DNA from 3 places in the Buttiauxella ferragutiae genome. Region 3 is predicted to be linked to each of the others. Evidence: riboswitches for the same ligand, from Rfam matches in the RefSeq annotation. Region 3 holds a riboswitch; each other region holds the start of a gene.
What was found. A riboswitch is a leader RNA that binds a small molecule or an ion and turns the genes downstream of it on or off. The one in region 3 is predicted to bind cobalamin.
Positions count from the first base shown of each region.

Region 1: another riboswitch for cobalamin. It lies ahead of btuB (TonB-dependent vitamin B12 receptor BtuB); the one in region 3 lies ahead of MNO13_RS08180 (cobyrinic acid a,c-diamide synthase CobB).
Region 2: another riboswitch for cobalamin. It lies ahead of MNO13_RS05045 (cobyrinic acid a,c-diamide synthase CobB); the one in region 3 lies ahead of MNO13_RS08180 (cobyrinic acid a,c-diamide synthase CobB).

Region 1 is NZ_CP093332.1:5,147,279-5,151,885, forward strand. Features, by position in the region: gene murI (glutamate racemase) at 1-164, opposite strand, end outside; gene btuB (TonB-dependent vitamin B12 receptor BtuB) at 109-1,980, opposite strand; cobalamin riboswitch at 2,050-2,240, opposite strand; gene trmA (tRNA (uridine(54)-C5)-methyltransferase TrmA) at 2,350-3,450, shown strand; gene MNO13_RS23685 (YijD family membrane protein) at 3,495-3,851, opposite strand; gene fabR (HTH-type transcriptional repressor FabR) at 3,866-4,510, opposite strand.
Region 2 is NZ_CP093332.1:1,107,779-1,112,385, reverse strand. Features, by position in the region: gene cbiB (adenosylcobinamide-phosphate synthase CbiB) at 1-323, opposite strand, end outside; gene MNO13_RS05045 (cobyrinic acid a,c-diamide synthase CobB) at 320-1,699, opposite strand; cobalamin riboswitch at 1,796-1,970, opposite strand; gene MNO13_RS05040 (GHMP family kinase ATP-binding protein) at 2,405-3,271, shown strand; gene cobD (threonine-phosphate decarboxylase CobD) at 3,943-4,607, opposite strand, start outside.
Region 3 is NZ_CP093332.1:1,809,260-1,813,866, forward strand. Features, by position in the region: gene sbmC (DNA gyrase inhibitor SbmC) at 1-352, shown strand, start outside; gene MNO13_RS08170 (FUSC family protein) at 443-1,501, shown strand; gene MNO13_RS08175 (DUF496 family protein) at 1,657-1,977, shown strand; cobalamin riboswitch at 2,266-2,457, shown strand; gene MNO13_RS08180 (cobyrinic acid a,c-diamide synthase CobB) at 2,561-3,943, shown strand; gene cbiB (adenosylcobinamide-phosphate synthase CbiB) at 3,940-4,607, shown strand, end outside.

The DNA of each region.
Region 1 (4,607 bases), 1.9 Mb from region 3:
TTGTCGAAAGCATAAATGTAGTGCAGGTCAGGCAAAAGCTGCCGGACTTCATCATACACAGAAAGCCCACCGACACCGGAGTCAAAAACCAGTACGGTGGGACGTGTATTAGAAGGTATAGCTGCCAGAGAGATAGTATTCCCGTCCTGGGGTTTGATAGCCATAAACCGTCTCGTAATCTTTATCGAACAGGTTGGCGATTCTACCACGAACAGTGAGATGAGAGGTGACCGGATATGAAGCCGCTACATCAACTGTGCTATAACTCGGCAAAATTTGCTGAGTCGGGTTATAAGCAGAGGTGTTGTTGTCGTAGCGTTTGCCGTAATACTGCCACGCTACATCCATATTCACGTTAAACATCACCCAGTCGAGCTGGTACTTAGCCTGGCGCTTAGCGCGGCGAGCCAGCACTTCATCACTCTGGTCATCACGCGGATCCATATACTGCAACGTTAGCTTATGAGTAAAGATGCCAGTATCCACGCTACCGACCCATTCCAGTCCTTTGATAGTCGCAGATTTGATGTTGTCATAAGACCCGTCATAAGTGACCGGATCGGAGTAGTAGGTAATCAGATTTTCAATCATGTAGTGATAAGCAGACAAACGCCAGTCCACAGGACCGGTTAATCCTTCAAGCCCAGCTTCCCATTGCTTGGATTCTTCTGGTTTCAGATTTGGATTGGAGTCGATGCCAAAGCGCGTGGAGCCATATTGTTGCCCGAGGGAAGGTGCAAGGAAACCCGTGCCATAAGAAACTGTCGCACGATACCCTTCAACGAATTCCCATCCAGCCGCGGTTTGCCATGTACCGTGCCAACCGAATTGCTCGTCGTGGTCTTCACGACCTGAAGCTTCCAGGGTCACATCGCCAAACTGCTGCTGACCACTCAAGTAGACGCCCGTGTTATCACGGTTATAACTGTCAGACATGACTGTGTCAGAAGAAGTCAGACGCTGTTGCTGCCAGTCAATACCTGCGCTGATCGAGCCATTCCCGACAACAAAGTTGTTACCCCACTGGACGTTGCGTTGGGTCATATAGTCGAGCGTCGTACCGTCGTTATAGCGGCCATACACGCTGCTATAGTTATAGTCCTTCACTTTTTGATAGCTCGCCAACAGCTGCGAAGAGTAAATCCCGGAATGGAAACGCAGGCCCGCATCGTAGTTCTGGTTATAGAGTTGATGCTCGTCTGCGCTATACGCCGGAGTATAAGGAGGCGCACCTAAATCGTAATCGCTGTTGTTGGAATAGCCATAAGTACGGAAGAAGCCGTCAAACTCCTCGCTAAACTTATGCTCCAGGCCAGCCCAATAGCTTTTGCTACGGTAACCATCTCTATCGTTATCACCGCTATAAGTAGAATGCGGCTGAACGTTAAAACCCTTAGTGGTTTCGTATGAGCCAGACACTGTCGCTACCGTATCGCCAAAACGCTGGCGCCAGGTACCGTCATATTGCTGATAGCTATCCGAACCCACACCCGCATTGATTTGCGACTTTTCTTCATCGCTCTGCGTGATGATGTTAACCACGCCGCCAATCGCGCCAGAACCGTAAACCGCGGAACGTGGGCCACGAATGTATTCCACGCGCTGCACTAAAGAAATCGGGATTTGGCTAACATCCGAGGAGTTGGAAATGCCAGGGCGGGCAAGCGGAATACCATCCACCAGCACCAATACATGGCTGGCGCTGGTGCCACGGACAGACATTGAAGAACTCTGCCCAAGACCACCATACTGAGCAATATCGACGCCAGGTAAACGACGCATGACATCGTTCATCGATTTTGCCTGCCATTGGTCGATCTCTTCCCGGGTCACAATATCAGTTGGCGCCAGAACGGTATTGACGGGTTGCTGAAAACGGTTGGCCGTTACCACCAGAGTATCGTCAGAATTGCTGTCTTGCGCCCAGCCTGAAAAAGCCGTTACGGACAGAGCCGTAAGCAGCGAAAGTTTTTTTACCATCATTTTAATAAGCATCCGCTTTCCAATAAGGATGCCGCAGACATAACCGATAGCACGCGATAGTTATGCAGATTGCGACGTATACCGGCAGGTCTTCGGGCTTGGAGGTGTGTGACTACTGGATGATGACTTCCCGCTTTGTTTAGCAGTGTCTGCACTTGGCGCTCATCCCACCGTTCCTTACCGCTGCGCGTCAGCCCCAGAGTTGCACTGGGTTCCCTTTTAACTCATGTAAAAAGGCCGGAAGCGCTATGCTACGATTTTGTTAATAAGATTGTCCAGACACATCAAAATGCAACAGCACTGGACATCATCAACCTATTCCCTACAATCGCCGCGTAGTTTGACTTTATTAACAGGTAGCAGCTCATGACTCCCGAACATCTCCCAATTGAACAGTACGACGCGCAACTGGCCGAAAAAGTCGCCCGCTTGCAAAGCATGATGGTCCCTTTTGCAGCACCAGCGCCGGAGGTGTTCCGTTCGCCAACCAGCCACTATCGGATGCGTGCTGAATTTCGTATCTGGCATGATGAAGACGACCTGTACCACATCATGTTTGAAAGCCAGACCAAACAACGTATTCGGGTCAACAGCTTCCCGGCAGCTAGTTCGCTGATCAATGCATTGATGCCTGCGATGCTCGACGGTGTACGTGACATCCCAGCCCTGCGCCACAAACTCTTCCAGATTGATTATCTGACGACGATGAGCAACCAGGCGGTTGTCTCGATGCTTTACCACCGGAAATTGGGTGAAGAGTGGCAGCAACACGCTGAAGCACTGCGCGACAATCTGCGGGCTCAGGGTTTCAATGTTCATTTAATTGGCCGTGCGACCAAAACCAAAATCGAGCTGGATCAGGATTTCATCGATGAGCGTTTGACTGTTGCCGGTAAAGAGATGATTTATCGCCAGGTGGAAAACAGTTTCACGCAACCCAACGCGGCGATGAATGTTCATATGCTGGAATGGGCGCTGGATGCCACGCACGGTTCAAAAGGCGATCTGCTGGAACTGTATTGCGGTAACGGTAACTTCTCGCTGGCACTGGCGCGTAACTTTAATCGCGTGCTGGCAACTGAAATCGCCAAGCCGTCTGTTGCTGCCGCGCAATACAATATTGAAGCGAATGAAATTGAAAACGTGCAAATCATTCGTATGGCCGCGGAAGATTTTACCCAGGCGATGAATGGCGTGCGCGAGTTTAACCGCCTGAAAGGTATCGACCTGAAAAGCTACCAGTGCGAAACCATTTTCGTCGATCCACCGCGCAGCGGCCTGGATGCTGACACCGTGAAGATGGTGCAGGCGTATCCGCGCATCCTTTATATCTCTTGCAACCCGCAAACCCTTTGCGAGAACCTGGAAACATTAAGCGAAACCCATAACGTGTCACGGCTGGCGCTATTTGACCAATTCCCGTACACGCACCATATGGAATGCGGTGTGTGGCTAACACGCAAATAGCAAAACGGACGCCTCGGCGTCCGTTTTTGTTTTAGAGCAGGCTGCTATTCCGTCACCTGGGATTTACGAGCGCGGATTTTAATACCAATCCAGAACAACAATGCGACCGAAAGTACCGCTGGCAAGAAGTTGGAGCCAATAGCTGGATATTCAGCGCGTACCACTGCGCTATACAGCAACACGCCCAACACGAAACAAGCCGCTGCGATACTTGGCAAACCCACCGGCATCGTGCGGTTTTGGTAGCGTTGATGCAAACAGTACACCGTCAGCACCAGCGCGATAATTGGAAAAATGGAAAACGGCACAACCGAGCTGAACACTGCGGCAAACGTTCCGTTGATCGCAAGGCCTGCAATAAACGCTAACCCGAGCGTACCTCTATCTTGTAACTGTTTCATTGCCCTTCCTTCATTCACTCTTCAGATATTTGAGCCAATGCCATTTTTTCTTGCTCCCGGCGATACCAGTAATACGCACCTTTGGAAATCATGCGCAACTGAAGTACCAGACGCTCTTCAAGCTGACGACGCTGATCGGCATCGACGTCTAACGCTTCGGCACCAGCACTAAAAACAATCGTCACCATCGCTTCTGCCTGCGCTTCAGTAAAGCTGCGCGACATACGATTTTCGAGTTCCAGATAATCAGCAAGTTCCGCAATAAAGTGCTGAATTTCACGCGCGACGGCGGCACGAAATGCGGCTGACGTTCCAGAACGCTCACGTAAAAGCAAACGGAACGCGTTGGGATTATTACCGATAAATTCCATAAATGTTGAGACGGAGGTACGAATTACGCTTCCTCCTTTGGCAATTCTTTGGCGGGCCTGGCGCATTAACTGGCGCAGCATCAGTCCACTCTCGTCGACCATTGTCAGCCCAAGCTCATCAACGTCACGGAAATGGCGATAAAACGATGTTGGCGCAATACCAGCCTCACGAGCGACCTCGCGCAAACTCAGGCTGGCAAAACTTCGTTCAGCACTTAACTGGCTAAACGCGGCTTCTACCAGAGAACGCCTGGTTTTTTCTTTTTGTTGCGCTCTTACACCCATCATGTTGCCTGAATCCCTTAAATCGAGCCCGCACTATACCAGAGAATAACTTAACTGCTTTTATACAGGATTGTGAATGATTGTTTACGCGACCCTCCTC
Region 2 (4,607 bases), 700 kb from region 3:
ACGTCACGCGCGGCGTCATCGAGGCTGCGGGCAGCAAGCACCGTGAAAATCATCCACACTTCGACAATCCAGCCCAACCAGGGGTGAATGGCATTGGCAAAATGCAGCAGCCCCCACGCCACGCCGAAGGTGGTGCCAACCACGCAGAGCCACATCAAACCACCACCGATGGACAAGGCCGCTTCGCTACGGCAGTAACGCCGGACGATACGTTGTGCCAACGCTGTCAGTGCGCCAATCCAGCGCACCGGATGCGGCCAGTGGTGAGGGTCGCCCAGCAGACGATCCAGAATCCACGCCACCGCCCAGGCCAGGAGTGTCATTTCGCTCTCCTGGCTGCACTTATCCAGCGATTAAGCAGCGTGGGACGCTGGGCAAAATGAATATGCAGATAGCTGGCGAAGGTATTTCCCACCTGCCAGCCACCCGACCACGCCTGTAAAACTGCGCCGTCGCGGGTTTTGCTGCACGCCATCACCGCAGGGATTTGCGGCGTAAATTCAGAATAATGAAACTCGTGACCACGCAGCGTTTCGCCTGTGTCAGCCAGCAAGGTGGGCGCCAGCGCCCGGCTTTCGCAGTAGCCAAAGCGGGTTAATTTTTTGCCCATCACGCTATGGCCGGGAATAGCGCCGACCATCGGATAAGTCGCGCCGTGGCTGTCTTGTAGCGAACTGCCGAGGTACATCAAGCCGCCGCATTCGCCATAAATCGCCACGCCTCGTTGGTGGGCTGCGAGGATTTGAGCGCGCATGGTGTGGTTCGCGGATAGCTTTTCGGCGTAGAGTTCCGGATAGCCACCGCCGAGCCAAATCATCTGACATTCCGGTAACTGGCTGTCATGCAGCGGGCTGAAGCGCACAATGCGCACGCCAGCACGCTCAAGAAGAGAAATGTTATCGGGGTAATAGAAGTTGAACGCCTCGTCATCGGCCAGCGCCAGCGTTAACCCTGCTCCGCTGCCGGCGGCTGGCAGTTCAGGCCACGCCCCTGAAGGGAGCGCATCACAGACGCTGAGTGCCAGCAACTGGTCGATATCCAGCGTTTTTTCAAGCTGGCTGGCGAAGTCTGCCCAGGGTTGTGAATTGACGACCGACTCGCGTGCGGTGACCAGCCCCAAATGCCTTTCCGGTAACGAAACCCCTTCAACACGGGGAACGTAGCCCAACACCGGCACGCCGCAGTAGCGTTCAATAGCGCTTTTCAACAACTGGTAATGGCTTTCGCTATTCACGCGGTTGACGATCACGCCCGCCAGCTTTAATGCGGGGTCAAAATGTTGAAACCCCATGACCGTCGCGGCAATCGACGTCGAAACAGCTTTCCCATCGACCAGCAGAATCACCGGGCAGTTCAGTTGCTTCGCCATCCCTGCGGTGCTGCAATAATCAGGACTGATGCCGTAGCCATCAAACAGCCCCATCACGCCTTCAATCACCGCCACATCCGCATGCTGCATACGTTCGGCAAACAGCGCATTTAACGTGGTAACCGGCAGCATAAAACGGTCAAGGTTCAGGGAGGCAGTCCCGGTCACGGCGCTATGCCAGCCAGTATCAAGATAGTCAGGGCCAACTTTGCAGGGTTGTACGCGCAATCCGCGCTGTGTGAGGAGGCTAAGCAAACCCAGCGTAACCGTGGTTTTGCCACATCCGCTGGAAGTGCCTGCAACAATGAATGTCCTTTTCCTGGCTGCCATACCCCAATCCTGTTCTGGGCGGTACGGGTGCCAGGATGTGCGTTGACCCAGTCTTGCGACTCGACGCTTCTGAGCAACCCACTTCCCACCGAAGTTGTTGTTTTTAGCTAACAGACTGGTCTTCTGGCTTAGCGTCACTCTCACCCGTCCTTCCCAATCTTACGATCAGTGGTATCACGGGTTCGTCAGCATCACAGCAGCGGGGGCTGCGGGGGATTTAAACCCCCTTCCCAACCACACAATGTGGTGTATCTATTAGCATTACAGTTAACCGCGTATGCCGTAAATTCACTGTTGCGCATACGTGGAAACATAATTTAAGAATTCTGTTGAATATCGCCAAATAAAAACTCGACACAGGTTATAGCGCCTAAGCAATTAAATTATTGCGCTACGACAATTTATCAGACCAATTAAATTTGCTTACTTTGACACGCCCCACAATTAATTACCTTTTCGTAAAGCAATAACAAAACCTCACTTTTAAATGAAATAACCCCTTACACCAAATAGACAAATAAGTTCATGAAAATAAATCATATTAATATGAAAATAAATCAAAGCCATATTATTAGCGCGCAGATATAACATCTTTATTCTTTTTATCGCCATGGCGGATTAAGCTATATTGTGGAAAATCAATAAATCCTATAAAGCGCCATGTCACTATCGCGCAGATATAATTGAGTGAAAAAGGTGGTCAATGTGGCAGTAGCTCAGTGTCCTGCATCCTGTGGCGAGCTTATCCAGGGGTGGATTGTTGGCGGCGAAAAGCTGGTGTCGTGTCCGGTGGACTGGTACAGCACCGTTGAAGTCACCACTGGCGCTCCGCTAGCAAGCGAACTTCCTCTGTCGCGCGCAATGGTGAAACAGCTGCTGGCGCACTGGCAATATCCCGCAGAGTTGAGCCGTGAAATACGCATTGAGCGCCACTCGACGATTCCGCTCGCCAAGGGAATGGCCAGTAGCACCGCAGATATCGCCGCCACGGCGCTCGCTACCGCGAGTTATTTAGGCCGTGAACTCAGTGAACAAGCACTGGCGGCGCAGTGTGTTGCACTCGAACCCACCGACAGCACTATTTTTCGCAGCCTGACGTTGTTTGACCATAACAAAGGTGCTACGCGCATCGCCTGTGACTCGCAACCGGCGCTGGATCTGCTGGTGCTTGAAAGCCCACTGACTTTGCGAACCGCAGATTATCACCGCATGGAAAGAAACACGTTGCTGCAACGGCATGCCCCTGAACTGGAAACAGCCTGGGGGAAAATTCAGCAAGCGTGCGCGCAGAACAACCCACGTTTGATGGGTGAAGCCGCCACGCTTAGCGCCGTGGCGAGCCAGAATATTTTGCCTAAACCGGAATTTAACGTCTTGTTATCACTGGTTGAAGAGTGCGATCTCTACGGTATTAATGTCGCTCACAGCGGCAGCGTGGTGGGGTTGTTGTTAGACCGCAACAAGCATGATGTAGAGCGGGTGATAGGGCTATTGACGGAAAAACGCTTAACTCCACACTGGCCGATGCATCACTTGTTGAAGATGGTCGAAGGCGGCGTGGCCTTGCTGTGATCACCGTTAATGGTGTCGGATGACGCTGCGCTTATCCGACCTACGGGATAGCCGTTGTAGGGGGACAAGCGTCAGCGTCATCCACCAGTTACGCCGAGGGTGACGGAGGTCGCTGCGCTTATCCGACCTACGGGATAGCCGTTGTAGGGGGGATAAGCGTCAGCGTCATCCACCAGTTACGCCGAGGGTGACGGAGGTCGTTGCACTTATCCGGCCTACGGGATAGCCGTTGTAGGGGGGATAAGCGTCAGCATCATCCACCAGTTACGCCGAGGGTGACGGAGGTCGCTGCGCTTATCCGGCCTACGGGATAGTCGTTGTAGGGGGGATAAGCGCCAGCGTCATCCACCAGTTACGCCGAGGGTGACGGAGGTCGCTACGCTTATCCGGCCTTCGGGATAGTCGTTGTAGGGGGGATAAGCGCCAGCGTCATCCACCAGTTACGCCGAGGGTGACGGAGGTCGCTGCGCTTATCCGGCCTACGGGATAGTCGTTGTAGGGGGGATAAGCGTCAGCGTCATCCACCAGTTACGCCGAGGGTGACGGAGGTCGCTGCGCTTATCCGACCTACGGATAGCCGTTGTAGGGGGGATAAGCGCCAGCGTCATCCACCAGTTACGCCGAGGGTGACGGAGGTCGCTGCGCTTATCCGACCTCTGGAGAGGTTTCACTTATGAATCAGGCGTTAATATCTGGCTCAGCGCCTGAATCAACTGCCGGTTTTCATCTTCGCGACGAACGGCCACCCGATAGAAATGGCTATCAAGCCCCGGATAATTTTCACAGTGGCGAATAAGAATACGCTGCGCTAACAGCGCCGATTTCAGGTTAATGTGTTGATGGGTACATTTGAAAAACAAGTAGTTGGCGGTAGGTTGCCAGACCACCAGTGACGTAAATTGCTTCAGGGCGTGCCATAAATATTCCCGCTGGCGGGCAATATATTGGTGGCTCAAATTGATGTAATCGTCATCAGTCAATAAGTGCTGACCCACGAGTGCAGCAAGCCCATTTATCGACCAGGGCTCGCGGTTATCTTTCAGATGACGAATAGTCGCCCGGTTACCACTTAGCAAATAGCCAAGCCGCAGACCCGGAATGGCAAAAAATTTGGTCAGCGAACGTAACAGATAGAGATAATTCGAATGCACCAAACGCGCAGCCAGGCTTGATCCTTGAGGAAGAAAATCAATAAAAGCTTCATCAACAATCAGCGCTATCTGGCTCGTTTCACACAGTTCTGCCAGTTCATTTAACAGCTGCGCGTCGGGCATCAACCCTGTTGGATTATTCGGCGTGGCAATAAACAGGCAGTCAGGCCGTTGTTGACGAACAG
Region 3 (4,607 bases):
CCAGATAGCCGGGGAAGAATGGCTGGCGGTTTATTACGACAACCCCGACGTCGTACCCGCAGAAAAACTGCGCTGCGACACCGTGGTCTCGGTGGCTGAAAACTTTACCGTGCCGGATAACAGTGAAGGCGTGATTGTGACGAGCATCCAGGGCGGCCAGTATGCGGTGGCACGCGCCCGCGTGGATGACAACGACTTTGCCAAGCCGTGGAATCTGTTTTTTGACAGCGTCCTTGCTAATAATAGCTACCAGATAACCGGAAAACCCTGCTTCGAACACTATCTTAACGATGGTTCAGAAAGTGGAGTCTGGGAAATAGACATGTATATTCCGGTGGCAGATCAAGTCTGATGCTAAAGGGGGCTTATGCCCCCTAACTTTGTGATGTTCATTCCATAAAAACAGGTACAATCCCGTTTTTTATTTTCTGGGGAACTGAGTGTGCGTCCTGACAAATCACTAAGCCCATTTGAGATCCGCATATACCGCAATTACCGTATCGTGCATGGGATCCGCATCGCACTGGCTTTTATTCTCACCTTTCTTATTGTTCATCTTCTGAAAGTGCCCGAAGGGACATGGCCGTTGATCACGCTTGTGGTGGTCATGGGGCCGATCTCTTTTTGGGGCAACGTCGTGCCACGCGCCTTTGAGCGCATTGGTGGGACGATATGCGGTGCAGTCATGGGACTTGTGGCGCTAAAACTTGAGCTGTTCTCGCTACCGCTGATGTTGGTGTGGTGTGCCATTGCCATGTTCATCTGCGGCTATCTGGCGCTGGGGAAACGCCCGTATCAGGCTCTGCTGATTGGCATCACCCTTGCGGTAGTGGTTGGCGCACCGGCAGGAGACATGGAAATTGCCCTTTGGCGCAGCGGCGATGTCATCTTCGGCTCGTTGCTGGCGATGTTATTTACCAGCATTTATCCGCAGCGCGCCTTTATCCACTGGCGCATACAAATGGCGAACTTCGTCACTGCCTTTGGCCGGGTTTACAACGCGGGCTTCTCACCTAATTTATTAGAGCGCCCAAGGCTTGAAAAACACTTACACAAAGTGTTGAGTGATGTCGTAAGAATGCGTGCACTCATCGGGCCAAGCAGCAAAGAAACGCATATTCAAAAGTCTATCTTCGAGGCGATACAAACCGTCAGCCGCAATCTGGTGTGCACTCTTGAGTTGCAGGTCAACGCTTACTGGGCATCAAGGGAAAGCCACTTCCTGATGATCAACGCACACACGCTGCGCGAAACGCAACAAATGACCCAGGGCACGCTTGCCGCAATCGCACTGGCCTTGCACGATGGCAACCCGTCGACGATTTCAGCGAACAATGAAAAGCTGACTGAAATCGTCAGCGAGTTGCGCGAGCTCATACAAAATGGCCAAAATGGGAAACTTCAGGAAACGCCTATTCATGGTTACGTCTGGCTGAGTCTGGAACTTGCTCGTCAACTAGAATTGCTGTCGCAGTTGATCTGTCGCGCGTTACGCAAATAATTGCTCAGCCTGGTGTGAATTGCTGGTTTCGATTCAGCAGCAATTGAGGTTAAGATAGCGAAACAATGAATTATCAGCGGCTGCCGCTACCATTAAGGTTATCTTATGGCGGCTGTCTTAACGAATCCGAGTATGAAATTAGCAGGGGTATAAAAATGGAACCAATCAAACCATCTTTCCAGGACGTGCTTGAGTTCGTGCGTCTGTTCCGTCGCAAAAACAAACTGCAGCGTGAAATCCAGGACGTACAGAAAAAGATCCGCGATAACTCAAAACGTGTTCTGCTGCTTGATAACCTGAGCGACTACATCAAACCGGGTATGAGCATTGAAGCTATTCAAGGCATCATCGCCAGCATGAAAACCGACTATGAAGACCGTGTTGATGACTACATCATCAAAAACGCTGAACTGTCTAAAGAGCGTCGTGAAATTTCCAAAAAACTGAAAGTAATGGGCGAAATCAAGGCCGATTAATTAGCTGTCGTAGGGTGGATAAGCGAAAGCGTCATCCACCGTTTGCGCCAGTGTTGTCGGATGGCGCTTCGCTTAGCTGACCTACGCAGAGTTTTTCCAACAGTGTTACCAACCGCCGCCAGGCGGTTTTTTTTATCCCCAGTCTCTGGGGGGCAGATACGCGTCAGCGACATTTACCGTAAAGATTAAAAAATCAGTAAAAATTGTCATAGCGCAACTCTCGAAATCTATTAGCTTTTACACTGTGTCTGCTTTTAAATATTTAAGAGTGTGATGCTTTGAAGGTCATGCTCGCAATAACTGACTCGTTTATGCCACGCGATTAACCAAAATAGTCCGTGGCTGGGAAGGGGGTGACAATCCCCCGCAGCCCCCGCTGCTGTGATGCCGACGAACCCGCAAAACCACTGATCTAATGATTGGGAAGGGCGGGCGAGAGAGACGCTAAGCCAGAAGACCGACTTGTCATCCTTATTCTCAACAACTCCTTCGGTGGGAAGTCAGTTGTCATCAGATGCGTGCAGCCTCAGGGTGCGCGTACGTGCTGACATCCGTGCTTTGCCGAAACAGTGATAAGGCAACCATGGCAGCGGCAGCAAAACACGCATTCGTCATTGCAGGCACCAGCAGCGGCTGTGGTAAAACCACCGTCACGCTCGGGCTGCTCCGCGCCTTCATGCAACGCAACCTTTGCGTTCAACCCTTCAAAATTGGCCCCGACTACCTCGACAGCGGTTGGCACAGTGCAGTAAGCGGCATTGCCTCGCGCAATCTCGATGCTTTCATGTTGCCCACTTCCACGCTAAATGGTTTGTTCGCTAAACAAATGCAGCACGTAGATGTGGCCGTCATCGAGGGGGTGATGGGGTTGTACGACGGCTACGGCACCGACCCCAACTATTGCAGCAGCGCCGCGATGGCAAAACAGCTCGGTTGCCCGGTGATATTGCTGGTCGACGGCAAAGCGGTGTCTACCTCCATTGCCGCCACTGTCATGGGCTTCCAGCGCTTTGACCCAACGCTAAACATCGCAGGTGTTATCCTCAATCGCGTCAACAGCGACAGCCACTACCAGTTACTTGCTGATGTCATCACCCGTTACTGCGGCTTGCCCGTCTTAGGGCGCTTGCCGGTGATGGCCGATGTCGAGTTACCGTCGCGCCACCTCGGCCTGGTTCCGGCACAAGAACACTCCCCGCAAGATGAACACTGGCAGCGCCTGGCGCAGCAAATTGAAGAAACCGTTAACCTCGACCATCTTCTGGCGTTATCTCGCCTTAATACCCTGCCTCAGGGTGCTGCGCCCGCCATTGCTGATGCCGCACTGGCCGACGGGCTAACACTCGCCCTTGCTGAAGACGAAGCTTTCAACTTCTACTATCCCGATAACCTCGAAATGCTCGAGCACGCCGGGGTGAAAATCCAGCGCTTCAGCCCGCTGCATGACGCAAAAATCCCTGACTGCCAGATGATTTGGCTTGGCGGTGGTTACCCCGAAGTCCATGTGGCAAAACTCGCCGCGAACAGTCGCATGCGCGAATCCCTGCAAGCTGCCCATCAACAGCACATTCCGCTGTATGCCGAATGTGGCGGCTTAATGTATTTGGGCGAAACGCTGACTGACAGCGAAGGCGAAACCCACTCGATGTGCGGCGTGTTGCCAGGCCATAGCCAGATGGGCCAACGCCTGACACGTTTTGGCTATTGCGAGGCCACCGCTGTGCAAAACACCTTGCTGGCGAAAAAAGGCGAAACCTTGCGTGGCCACGAATTTCATTACTCCGATTTCAACGGCCCGCTGCCCGCAGCGTTAGATTGCTGCAAATGGCGTGATGGTGTCGCCGTTTCCCGCTGGCAGGGAGGCGTTCAGCAGCAGGCGACTTTTGCCAGCTACCTGCATGTCCATTTCGCTCAACGCGCGAATTTGCTCAACCCCTGGCTAACGCTTGCGAGGAATCACCTATGACATTGCTTGCCTGGGCCGTGGCCTGGCTGCTGGATTACTGGTTTGGCGACCCGCCGCACTGGCCTCATCCGGTGCGCTGGATAGGCAATCTAATCACCGTAACCCAACGCATTATTCGCCAATTTTGCAAAAGTGACCGCGCGCTGAAAATCGGTGGTGGCGTGCTGTGGCTGGTGGTGGTCGGCACCACATGGGGCGTGAGCTGGGGCGTATTGTATCTCGCCAACCTGCTGCATCCGTGGCTCGGGTGGTTAGTCGAAGTGTGGATGATTTACACCGTACTTGCCGCACGTTGCCTGAGCGATGCCGCACTCGACGTTTACCGCGCGCTCAAACATGGAACCCTTGCCGAAAGCCGCGAAAAATTGTCGTGGATTGTTGGGCGCGACACCTCGCAACTTGAGCGCCCGCAAATCACCCGTGCGGTGGTAGAAACCGTGGCTGAAAACAGTGTCGATGGCGTGATTGCTCCGCTGTTTTTCCTGCTGTTAGGCGGCGCACCGCTGGCGATGGCCTACAAAGCGGTCAACACGCTGGACTCGATGGTGGGGTACAAAACTGAAAAATACCGTGCCATTGGTTATGTCAGCGCCCGGCTCGATGACCTTGCCAATTATTTTCCTGCTCGCCTGAGCTGGCTGCTACTGACCATCGCCGCTTTTTG